One region of the Blautia massiliensis (ex Durand et al. 2017) genome, then DNA from elsewhere that is predicted to be linked to it. Evidence: riboswitches for the same ligand, from Rfam matches in the RefSeq annotation. Region 1 holds a riboswitch; each other region holds the start of a gene.
The links. A riboswitch is a leader RNA that binds a small molecule or an ion and turns the genes downstream of it on or off. The one in region 1 is predicted to bind cobalamin.
Positions count from the first base shown of each region.

Region 2: linked by a shared signal. The riboswitch ahead of V9W66_RS13785 (sirohydrochlorin cobaltochelatase) and the one ahead of V9W66_RS12790 (ABC transporter substrate-binding protein) in region 1 are both predicted to bind cobalamin.
Region 3: linked by a shared signal. The riboswitch ahead of V9W66_RS11090 (leucine-rich repeat domain-containing protein) and the one ahead of V9W66_RS12790 (ABC transporter substrate-binding protein) in region 1 are both predicted to bind cobalamin.
Region 4: linked by a shared signal. The riboswitch ahead of V9W66_RS19105 (hypothetical protein) and the one ahead of V9W66_RS12790 (ABC transporter substrate-binding protein) in region 1 are both predicted to bind cobalamin.

Region 1 covers NZ_CP146725.1:2,710,637-2,713,774, reverse strand. The annotation lists gene V9W66_RS12795 (FecCD family ABC transporter permease) at 1-259, opposite strand, end outside; gene V9W66_RS12790 (ABC transporter substrate-binding protein) at 274-1,368, opposite strand; cobalamin riboswitch at 1,475-1,764, opposite strand; gene pcrA (DNA helicase PcrA) at 1,866-3,138, opposite strand, start outside.
Region 2 covers NZ_CP146725.1:2,946,840-2,949,977, reverse strand. The annotation lists gene V9W66_RS13790 (hypothetical protein) at 1-253, opposite strand, end outside; gene V9W66_RS13785 (sirohydrochlorin cobaltochelatase) at 375-1,667, opposite strand; cobalamin riboswitch at 1,830-2,004, opposite strand; gene V9W66_RS13780 (NAD(P)/FAD-dependent oxidoreductase) at 2,287-3,138, opposite strand, start outside.
Region 3 covers NZ_CP146725.1:2,311,962-2,315,099, forward strand. The annotation lists gene V9W66_RS11085 (DUF4430 domain-containing protein) at 1-359, shown strand, start outside; gene V9W66_RS11090 (leucine-rich repeat domain-containing protein) at 431-1,258, opposite strand; cobalamin riboswitch at 1,348-1,539, opposite strand; gene V9W66_RS11095 (DUF4430 domain-containing protein) at 1,862-3,138, shown strand, end outside.
Region 4 covers NZ_CP146725.1:4,040,418-4,043,555, forward strand. The annotation lists partial or broken gene V9W66_RS19095 (SpaA isopeptide-forming pilin-related protein) at 1-409, shown strand, start outside; gene srtB (class B sortase) at 478-1,176, shown strand; adenosylcobalamin (AdoCbl) riboswitch at 1,475-1,602, shown strand; gene V9W66_RS19105 (hypothetical protein) at 1,805-2,368, shown strand; gene V9W66_RS19110 (leucine-rich repeat protein) at 2,368-3,138, shown strand, end outside.

The sequences.
Region 1 (3,138 bases):
CCAGAAGGACTCTAGGCAGCCGGATCAGCCACACAACATCATGAACTGCACCTTCCGCATAGGCGGACAGACTTTTTATATGAAACAATTTATAAGCGATAACGCTGTATACATCCTTCAGTGACAGATCCGCATTTCCAAAAGTGATGGCTGCAAGTATGGAAAAAATAAGGAATCCTGCAAGTCCGATGAGAACTGCCACATACATGGATGTTCTGAGCACCTTATCTTTTTTTCTCTGTGAAGCTGTTTCTTTCACTGCATTTTCTCCGATCAGTCAAGATTTACGTCCGGATATAATCCCTTTGCAAAAGTTTCGATTCCGTCCTGGGTACGTGTTGCACTTGCATACATCTCACTGAGCATGATCGGGTAAACACGTCCGTTCTTTACTGCGTCAAGGCTCTTCAGGGACTCATCATCCTGGATCACTGCAAGCTGGCTGTTCTTAACAGTTTCCGGATCATCTCCTGCATATGGCATGTAAACCACAAAGATCACGTCAGGGTTGGCTGCGATGATATCCTCTTTTCCAACGGTGGAAGCATCCGGGTTTGCAAGAGTTGCGCCTAACTGTGTTACCATATCTCCGCCAAGGCTCTTTACGCCATAGTTTGTGATGTCATCTCCAAGAGGCTCCAATACCATTACGCTTGGTTTGTCTTTTACATCTGCAGTTGCAGTAAGAGTTTTGTCGATCACTGCTTTTGCATCATCAACGATAGCCTGTGCTTTGTCCTGTACATCGAAGATCTTTCCGATATTTAAGATATCTGTGAATTCATTTTCCAGTGTTCTGTCGCCGTCCGGACGAGTATTGGTGTTGTAGTAGGTGCTGCAGCCTTTGTCGATCCAGTCTGTTACATTTCCCAGATTCTTATCAGAGAAAAGAGAGCTCCAGGATAAGATCATGTCCGGCTCCAGCATTGTTACAGTTTCAAGGGATGGGGTAAATTCGTCAAGATAATTTGTTTTTGAGAATGCTTCTTTGAGATCTTCCGGAACTTCATTATCAAGACCTGCGGTAGCTACCAGGTGGTCTTCCAGACCAAGTGCGAGCATAGTCTCAATGCTTCCCTGATATACAGCAAGGACTTTTTCCGGTGCTTTTTCATAAGTAGTTTCGATTTCGTTTCCATCGTAATCATAGGTTGTGATGGTCAGAGGATATTCTGTCTTGGTTGCCTCTGCGGAAGAATCTTCGGTGTCTGCAGACTCTGTACTGTCTTCTGCTGCCGGCTGGTTGTCTTCCTTGATGGCCTCGGAGTCTGCTCTCTCTGCGGCATAAACAGCCGGAGCTGCAGATACGGTCATTGCCGCTGCCATTACCATTGCCATGATTCTTGTGGATACATACTTGTTTTTCATTTCATTTCCTCTCTTTTCGCCTGTTTTATCTCCTGTTGCCTATGGGTAACCGAAAAGATGGGGCTTCATAAAATCTGCACGGAACACTTTGTACGGAAGCTCCCACTTACATACTGTCAAGCAGGTTTCCTGACTTACAGACTCAGAAAAAACTCCGCAAAATAAAAACTGATACACCATTCATCTTTTAGCCGATCATGAATGATGTATCAGAATTTTCTCCAGAATCTCTCTGACATCGGGATTTCGCCTTCTCACATGAGTTTCTGCAATGGCATGTGAAATCCCTTCTTCTGTATACAGTGGCCGCAACCGCTCAGGCTTTTTACCCGATTCCCTCTCACAGTATCCGGCAGCATATGTGCCGGTGATACTGTTCACTTCACAGCAATTCAATTACGCTGATACTGATTCTAACATACCGGTTTTCCAATTACAACCTTGAGGCCGGATTTTTACAGTTTTTTGCAGAAATAGTCTGCCCGGAGAGATCCCTCTCAGATCTTTTTCAGCTTGGCAAAACCGGCGAACATTTTTTTCACGCCGACTTTGTCAAAGTCTACCGTTACCTCGTAATCCCGGCCGCCTTCTGCAATATTCTTCACGATACCAACTCCGAATTTCACATGGCGCACAGTATCACCCACTCCGTAATCCAGCTTCGCTGCCTTGGTAACGGTGAAATCCTTCTTCTGAAGGCTGGTTTTTGCCTGGAAATTCATTTTCATCTGGGCATAGGCGCTTTTCGGAGATACGATATCATCTACTCTGGGCTTTTTCTCCTGAATGGTATGTCCAAGATCTACCAGCTCCCGTGGAACCTCCCTTACAAAACGTGACACACGGTTATACTGAGTCTCCCCACGGATCATCCGCTGTTTTGCACAGGTTAAGGTCAGCTCCTTCATGGCACGGGTGATCCCCACATAACAGAGCCTTCGCTCCTCCTCGATATCCGACGGATCACCGGACCAGATGGAAGCATATCCCGGAAAAACACCGTCCTCCATTCCCACGATAAATACATTTGGAAATTCCAGTCCCTTGGCACTGTGAAGGGTCATCAGCAGCACATAATCCTGATCCGGATCAACAGAATCGATATCTGCCACCAGTGCGATCTCCTCCAGAAATGCAGAAAGTGTTGCCGGCTGTCCGGCCTCCTCCATGGCTTCCTGGAAGGATTCTGTCTTGGAGATCAGCTCATCGATATTTTCGATCCTCGCCTGGGCCTCCTCCGTTTTCTCTGCCTCCAGTTCCTTCACATAACCGGTAAGCTCAATGACCTCTTCCAGGGTTTCACGGACTGTATAGGCCTCTGCCTTACTTTTCAGTCCCTGGATAAAGGATACAAAATCATTGATCTTTCCTGCTGCCCTGCCAATGGACGGTACTTCCTCCACCACGCGGAGCGCATCGTAAAAGCTCAGGTTCATCATATCCGCATAGTCCTGGACACGGCCGATGCTGGTGAGTCCGATCCCTCTTTTTGGCACATTTAAGATCCTTCGCACAGCCAGATCATCACTGGCATTGTCAATGGTCTTCAGATAGCTTAACAGATCCTTGATCTCTTTGCGGGCATAAAAATTCACGCCGCCAACAATCTTATAAGGAACATTTGCCAGGAGAAATTTCTCCTCAAAGAGACGGGACTGGGCATTGGTCCGATAAAGTACTGCACAGTCCCTGTACTGGAATTTCCCGTTGCGGCGCCCCTGGATGATCTCTCCTGCAACATACTCCGCTTCCTCAAATCCGTTGTTGAAC
Region 2 (3,138 bases), 240 kb from region 1:
TGAGCTCTCCTTTTTTGTCATTGGCCTCATTTACATGAAACATGCTGCTGTCTGTATCAAACTCTGCTGTATAAACGCCATCTTCCAGGGTATCTGCTTTGGCTGCATCTGTATCCTTTTCTTCGGAAGTTTCTGCTTCCTCACCGGACTCTGTTTTTGTTTCATCTGTTTTTGCCATCGCAGGCACAGAGCCCAGCACCAGGACTGATGCACCTGCCATTGCAAGAATTAAGTTTACATAGCGTTTTTTCATGATAATCTTCTCCCTTCCATAGATACAGCAATCTGCCCGGAAAACAGTCTTCCTGATCTTTCCGGGCAGTTACATTGATTTCTTATAGGTATCTGAACTCACTCAGATATTTTTATATTTATTACTCTGCGGACTCCTCAGCAGAATCAGCCTCTGTATCTGCTGTTGCATCAGAATCTGCGGACTCCTCAGTGCTTCCCAGAGAATCGATGGCTGCCTTTGTATGCTCTACATAAAGCTTCTCAACTGCTTCGACTCTTCCAAGACCCTCGATCTGGCAGTCAACCTTATCGAAGTTTCCGGATGCTACAAACTGGCTCTTCCAGGAATCCTCATCATCACCGGCCATATCGTTGTTTGCATGGTCTCCGGCAACAACCATCAGCGGACGAAGAACAACGTTCTTGTATCCTGCTTCTTTTACCTTCTCGATAACCTTGTCGCAGGCTGTATCTTCCGGCTCACCCTCTACAGTACCGATGAATGCGTTCTTGAATCCAAGGTTTTCCATCTGTGTCTGCATCTGATCGTATGTAATGTTAGCTGTATGAGATGTTCCATGTCCCATGAATACGAATGCTGTGCCAGCCTCAGCTGCTGCATCCATGCTGTCAAACCCGGCCTCTTTGCAAGCCGCATCTGTGATCGCCTGAGCAACGGCTTTCTTGTCATCGTTGATCACAGTTGCATCGTCTCCAACCTCACCGAGCATTGGCTCTGCGATAGCTACAGACTCGAATTTATCTTTATAGCCATTGATTGCTTCTGTCATCTCATCGTACTCAGCACCATGCATCAGATGGGTAGGCTGTACAACCAGATTCTTAACACCATTCTCTACTGCACGGTCAAGAGCCTGCTGCATGTTATCGATCACTTCATCATCTCTTGCCTCTATATGGTTGATGATGATCTGTGCTGTAAATGCTCTTCTTACAGACCAGTCCGGATAAGCTTTTGCAAGAGCATCCTCGATTCCCTTGACATCCTCTGCACGGCTGTCATTGAAGGAAGTACCAAAGCTTACAACAAGAAGTTCATTCTCACCGATATCATCCTGGTTACGCGGATCGTCCTTGGAAGCATCTCCTGTGTCACGTCCGAAATAATCCGGATCTGCATTCTCACCCTCTACCAGTTCTTTCTGAGCGTCTGTCAGAGCATCCCATGCTTCTTTGGCTGCCTTGCAGTCCTCATCTGTTGTGTCGTTTCTTTCCTGTACATAGATCTTGTCAATCAGAGCTGCTACCTTATCTGCTGCTTTCTGATCTGCATCAGAAGCCTCTGTGGTATCAGCTGCCTCAGCGTTCTCTTCTGTAGCAGAATCCTCTGCTGCCATTGCTGTTGTAGCCGCACCCATAGAGCATGTCATGGAAACTGCGAGCATCAGAGCTAACATTGTTTTTCTTTTCATTTCTTATTGTCCTCTTTTCATGTATTTCCAGAATACTGATATGTACAAAAAAACAGCAGCTCTCTGCGGCCGCCTGCTCACACATGATTCTCTGCGCAATACAAATACATAAAAAGAAGTTCTGTATTGTTATGGAGAATACCGATTCGTAAACCGCGAATCCCTGGATCTCACAATAAGGCAGTTCTCCTGACTTGGTTCCACACTGCTTTCCCTTCCCGGTCTCCCAGTGGTTATAAAAGCAGCTCCCCTTTCACAGTGACGGTATCGTTCCGGATTCTCACCGGATTCTCTTTTGCACATCCGACTGGATGCAACCTTATCATTATAACATTTGCACATATTTTCTTTTACCTGGTTATCTAACTTTTACCACAAACTCGCAAATTTGTCAAGATTGATGTCAGACGATTCACGGTTTTCTGTGATCTTCGCTCACAAAAAACACCTTGCGAAATATTACCAGTGAACAGTAACCGGTTTTCTCCCTGTATCTGTCAGTTATTATCTGAATGCTTTCTCCAATATTCATGCATATCCTGCATAAAAACCAGCCCCTTTCTGTCATCACCCTGATATCAGAAAAGGACTGTCTTTAACAGATAAACTGCTTTGCAGTTTATCTGTTAAAATACTCCTGCTCCAGGTATCTGGCTACGTAGATTCCGCTGGCAGATGCATGGGAAAGAGAGTGTGTCACGCCGCTGCAGTCTCCGATAACAAAGAGACCCTTGTGGCAGGTTTCCAGATTTTCGTCGATCTCAACCTCCATGTTATAGAATTTAACCTCCACGCCATAAAGCAAAGTATCGTCATCCGCGGTTCCCGGTGCGATCTTGTCCAGGGCATAGATCATCTCGATGATGCCATCCAGGATACGTTTCGGCATAACAAGGCTTAAATCTCCCGGTGTCGCAGAAAGTGTAGGTGTTACGAAACTTTCCTCAATACGGGTTTTTGTGCTTCGTCTTCCGCGGATCAGATCTCCAAACCGCTGTACCATAACACCACCGCCAAGCATATTGGAAAGTCTTGCAATGCTCTCACCGTATCCGTTGCTGTCATGGAACGGCTCTGAGAAATGCTTGGATACCAGAAGGGCAAAGTTTGTATTGTTGGTATGCTTTGCCGGATCTTCGTAGCTGTGACCGTTTACTGTGATAATACCGTTGGTATTTTCATTCACGACAACACCTCGCGGGTTCATGCAGAAGGTACGGACCATATCCTCAAACTTCTCAGTTCTGTAAACGATCTTGCTCTCATAAAGCTCATCTGTCAGACGGCTGAAAACCTCTGCCGGAAGCTCCACACGGACTCCGATGTCCACACGGTTGGAAAGAGTCGGGATCTTAAGCTCTGTACATACCGTCTCCATCCATTTACTTCCGCTCCGTCCTGCGGAGATGATACAGTAAGTTCCCTCGTAACGCTCATCTCCTACAAAAACTGCATAACCGTCTTCAGTTTT
Region 3 (3,138 bases), 400 kb from region 1:
CTGTAAGCAGCAAAGGTGTGATTAAAGCCGGAAAAACAGCTGGTACAGCAAAAGTTTCCGTAACCTTAAAGAGCGGAAAGCAAGCTTATATCACAGTAACTGTTCAGAAATCTACAGTAAAAACAACAAAGATCACAGGTGTAAAATCTGCCCTTACTCTGAAAAAAGGAGCAAAGACAACCCTGAAACCGGTACGTACACCGTTCACATCCGGTGAGAAGATTACTTACACTTCTTCCAATAAGAACGTGGCAACCGTAAGCAGCACAGGTGTGATCACAGCAAAAAAAGCAGGAACAGCAGTGATCACCGTAAAGAGCGGAAGCAAAAAAGTAACATGCAAGGTAACAGTTAAATAAAGCTGTTATCCCCTGAAAAATAAAAGCGGCATTTTTTCACAGAATGAAATGTGAAAAAATGCCGCTTTTGATCATAAATATTCAACTTTAAAATCAAATTCCTTACAATATTCATCTACTTTGGAACCTTTATAACACCGGATGGTACAGGCACGGTTGATGATCCATGGCCCGATAAAATCGGGATCGTGTCGGATCTCCAGATATTTCATACGGTTACATCCGTGGAATACCCATTTGCCGATATAATGGATATTTGTGGGAAGACAGACATAAGTAAGATTCATACACTTAAAAAATGCGCTTTCGTCCAAAAATTCCAGGGACTGGGGAAGATGAAGTTCTTCTATGGCACAAAAATAAAAAGCCTCTTTTCCGATACGTTTCAGACCTTCCGGGAAATCCACGGAACGGAGATTTTTACAGCGGTAAAAAGCACGGTCCTCGATGAGGGTAAGTGCGGAAGACAGCTGAAGGGATTCCAGGGAGGTACACTGTGAAAAAGCTTCGGAGCGGATCCGGGAAATCTGTGAATCATGGGGAAAGATCACACATCCAAGCTTTCGGTTCTCCTGAAAGGCGGCTCTCGGGATAGAAGAAAGTGCCTGAGGAAGAATGACTTTTTTCAGGGAATTACATTGAGAAAATACGTTGGATCCCATATTTTCCACCTGGGTGGGAAGCAATACTTCTTTCAGAAGAGTGCAGCCCTGAAAGGTTCTGGCGCCGATATTTTTAAGCGTGTCCGGAAAACAGACAGAGGAGATCTTGGTCTTTTTCTGAAAAGCTTCCGACGCGATATATTCAATTGGCGCAGGGATCTTTACATTTGAGGAAAGATAGTTTCTTGCATTGTTTTTGGAAATGACACGACTGGATCTGTAATAAGTACCTGACATAAAAAAGTTTCCTTTAACATAAAAAAAGACACCGCATCACAGGCAGATACGATGTCAAAAAAGAATTCTCCATTTATCATACGTGTAATAGCCGGTAGTATTTCCAAGCAGATCTCCTGACTTATGCAGTCACGTTTATCCCCTTCTCATACGATAAAGTACAATGGTTCACGGATAAACTAAGCAAATACAGTAGCACGTCTGTTGAGGATTCTCACCTTATTCCCTTTTAATCCGGTTTTCTGCAGGAAAAAACTGGAACTTGAAAACGTCTATATTTAATATTTTTGGGTGTCTGATTATTATATCACAGAAAAAGGACAGATACAATTGTTTTCCGGGTTTTCGTTTGACAGACAAGAGGAAATAAACTATAATTTCAGTATAAAATTTCATAGAAAAGAAAGACGTGCAAACAGGTGTGATTCCTGTACATGTAAGTGCGATGCCGTACAGTCGGCGGGCGGTTTTTCTTTCATGTAAGGTAGAAGCATTGGTTTGCGCATAGGAACATCTATCAGGTAACGGAATCCCCTTGGAAAAGAGGGATTATTTTCCGTTACCTTTTTTGTTGCTTTTTTTGTGCAGAGAAAAGGAGGAAGAATGGAAAGTAAGAGGAAAAAGACGCTGTTTAATGTGATCATGGTAGTACTGATCCTGGTCATTGCCGGATGCGGAGTGATGGCAGTGGGAAATCTGAAAGGATGGTTTGATAAAGGATCGGACAGCGTTCTTATGACAAAGAACGTAAAAGGTGTGGCCAATATTCAGAGAAACGGTGTGGGCTACGGCCTGGAAAAAAATGTGGCATTGAGAGCCGGAGATATTCTTGAGACGAAGAACGGAACCACAGCGGAGCTTTCAGCCGGAGAAAACAATACACTTTCACTTAACGCAAATACGAAACTTACTGCGGAATCCGTAGAAAAAAACAATTTGAAACTTACTGCGGATCAGGGAGAGGTTTTTGCGGATCTTACGGATTCTGTGGGAAAAGCAGAGATCGCTCTTGATGAAAATACGCTTACCTTTGAGACAGGAGTCTTTTCCGTAAGCGCACAGTCCGGAAGTGGCGCTGTGTATGTATTTAAGGATGAAGTGGAACTGGCCGGAGCGGACGGAAAAACCACAACCGTAACAGCCGGCGAAAGTGCTCAGATGACAAAAAGTGAGGACGGAAGCTGGAAAGTAGAAACAAGTAAGATCTCAGCAGGAGCATTAAATGAATATATGATCCAGCAGCTGCTGGGATGCGCAGATAAAGACAGTTTATGTTTTACACCGGAGGAACTTCAGAAAGTTCTGGATGACAGAGCCGCAGAGAAGAAAGCAGCTCTTGAGAAGAGTTTAAATTCTACAAACAAGATTCCGAAGACTTCAGAAAAATCGGATGATAAAAAGTCTGCAGATGGATCTGCGAAACAGAATTCCGATACAACAGACGGAAATACCGTAGACACTGCAGGCAGCGGAGAGAACACAACACAGGAATATACACCGGATGCTTCTCAGGATGAGACGGATTCTTCCGGAGAAGACACCGCAGGCAGTGATGGAGATGTATCCGATGACGGCAGTTCTGATGATGGTTCCGGTGACGGGGATTCTCAGGATACCAAGCAGTGTACCATCACGATCCTCTGCGATACCATCCTTAATAATATGGACAATCTGACAGCCGGAAAAGAAGCTTATGTGCCGGCAAACGGAGTGATCCTGGATACCAGTACCGTAGAGTTTACAGAGGGAGAAACCGTTTTTGAAGTACTTCAGAGAGTTTGTGAGTACGCCGGAATCCAGCTGGAATATTCCTGGACGCCTATGTATGACAGTTACTATATTCAGGGAATCAACAACCTGTATGAATTTGACTGTGGAGC
Region 4 (3,138 bases), 1.3 Mb from region 1:
AGGAGCAGAATTTGAACTGCGTGAAAAGGAAAGTGGAAAAGTCGTAGAAAAACTGGTAACGGATAAGACCGGAACAGCGACAAGCGGCAAGATTCCGATTGCTACTTATAAAAATGGAAAAGTAGAGAAAACCGTGGAATATATCCTGGTAGAGACCAAAGCACCAAATGGTTATGAATTAAGCAGCAAAAAAGAAGAGATCCGCTTTGAATACAAAGACGGAAAAACCAAGGTGATCGAGATCGTAAAAGAGATCAAAAACACCAAATCCCCTTCCGGCAGCACACCGACAGGAAACAGCCCGAAAACAGGGGACAGCACCAACATCTGGCTTCCGATCCTTCTGGCAGTCCTTTCTGCCTGCGGCATTGGTGGCGTGATCTGGTATAAGAAGAAAAAAGGAAATTAAGGAATACGGTTCAGGGCTGCTCGATTTACCGGCAGCCCTTTTTCCAGGAAGAATAATCGGAGGTTTGTATGAGACACATAAAAGAAATCATGATCGTGGCAGTCTGCCTGATGGTACTCAGCTTTTGCGTATGTACCGGTTTTGGCATTTACTTTATGTACCGGGAAGGTGTGCAGGAATATGAAGACCTGCGTACATACGTCAAGGAAACAGATGAGGATGACCACACAGAAGGAACAGACGGAAGCGATGGGAAACAGACCGTGGTTGATTTTAAGGCATTAAAAAAGATCAATCCGGATATCGTTGCATGGATCCGGATCCCGGATACCAGCATTGATTACCCGGTAGTCCAGGGAAATGATGACTCCTATTACCTGACACATACTTTTAAAAAGGCAGAACATGTGGCAGGGGCCATTTTCCTGGATTCCGATAACGATGCCGATTTTTCTGATGACAAGAACATCATTTATGGCCACAATATGAAAGATGGCAGCATGTTCCGCGGACTTCGAAATTTCCTTGACGATGAATTTTTAAAAGAACACCATATCCTCTATCTGTATCTTCCGTATGAAGGGGTATGGATCTTTGTGATCGTAAAATGCGAGTATACACCGGCAGATGGAGATGCTTTCTTACTTGGAACGCAGGAGGAAGTTCCAACGCTACTGCTTTCTACCTGTGGAACAGATGCCTCCAAACGTCTGGTCATATGGTGTGAAAAGCAGGAGGAAAAAGCAGAACAGATTTTTGAAGGGTAAAGCAATTTGAATTTCAGGTCTTTCTAAGACAGAACACTGTCCTGGAAAGGCCTTTTTTTGTTGCAAAAAATGGCATAAAATGGTATTTTTAACGGAATATGACCGCAGAAAAAGAAAAAGATGTTAGTTTGTGCTATCTTTAGAATAGGGTAAAAATGTCGATTTTTCTCGAAACTTGTCTATAAAAATAAATGACGTTTTGTATTATTTCAAGGCAAAATAATTGACAAAATATGGAAAAAAAGTTATGCTAGTAGCAAGGTGATATTGTAGGAATTTTATATATGAGTGGTTCGTCAAAGACTCATATATAGGAAGTTCGGTGAGAATCCGACACAGGAACGCTACTGTGATGAGCAAAAGCTACAAGTCAGGTCTATTTCTATAATATTGTGCATAAGCCCTCGGTTTCAGGGTGGCACGGTATTTTGTGACTGGGTCGTGCCATGAGTAGGGTGCGGCTCTTTTTTTGTAAAACCGTACGTTATTCAGTACATCCCAGATATCAGGATATTCCCAATAAGGGAGAGGAGGAGAAAGGCAGGTCCAGACATGCGATCTGTACGGGACAGAAACCGTTGTCCTAAGGAGAACTGATAAAAGAGTATTTGAAAAAGGAGAACAAACAATGAGAAAAACTTTTAAAAAATTAGCAGCCGTAGCATTAGCATCAGCAATGACATTAAGTTCCAGCGTAATGGCATCAGCAGCAACCATGAATGTTTATGTAAGAAAGTGGACACAGACCAGTTCGACAAATACCTATGAAGGAACTGTAACACCAAATCCGTTTGGCTTGAATCCGGTAGTAAAAGTAACGGGTGTAACTTCTGGTATGACTTATAAGAAAGCACTTCAGATGGCAAAGGATGAAGGATTAAGTACAACATGGAATGGTAATTATTTAACATCTGTTGGATATGGCGATATTCTGTGGGAAAATAATGGTGCAAATCATAATGTAAACAAAGACGCAGCAGGTAATACAATTGGTGCTATTTGGAAGGGAGATTCTTGGATGTGGTATACAGGAGATAATCTTGGATATGATGTTGCAAAATATCCGGAGACTACATTAGGTGAGACATTAGTACCAGCTAATTTAAAGGATGATGATGTCTTTTCTATGGTATTAAGCTATGATCATTCTGAGTTTGCTTGGGGAACTCCGGCAAAAGAGGATAATCAGTGATGAAAAGAAAATATTTAGCAGTTATCTTAAGCCTTTCAATGGCATTTTCGGTATCCAGCCCAGTAATGGCTTCTTCTGATGAAACCCAAGTTATAGAAGAAGTCTCAGAAGACTTATTAGAAGAGGAGTCTTTTGATGACGAAGCAGCGGACACTGATTTTATTGAAGATGATATTGATGAGGTGGCTACAACAGCAGAAGCAACTGATGATTTTGATACTGCACAATTTCCTGATATCGAGGAAGATTTTGGAGATGGAAGCGGTAGTGTTGTTGCAGTAGGTGATGGTGAAACATCTGAGGATGGCTGGACGACATTGGAGAAAGAATCCAGTATTTCTTTTAAGTATGATGAAAGTGATAAGACATTATACTTTAAATGTTCGGGAACAGCAGCATTGCCAGATAATAATCAGTCAGGCAGTACTGCACAGTGGGCTTTAGCGTTAAAAGATAAAACGAAAGAAATAGAAAAAGTTGTAATAGGTGAGGGCATCACTAAGATAGGAAATAATAATTTCAGTAATAAATTGGGAGATTGGCCAAATCTTAAAGAAGTGCAACTTGCATCTACAGTTACAGCGATTGGAGAATCTGCATTTTATAAAGATTCAAATCTTAAAGCAATAAATTTAAATGCAATAGAAGATATAAAGAGCCAAGGAATGGCAGAAACTGGTATAGAGCAAGCTATATTTGAAAAAGACCAAGTTGAAATAGGAGAATCTGCATTTGAAAGTTGCACACAATTAAAGTCGGTATCTGTTAAA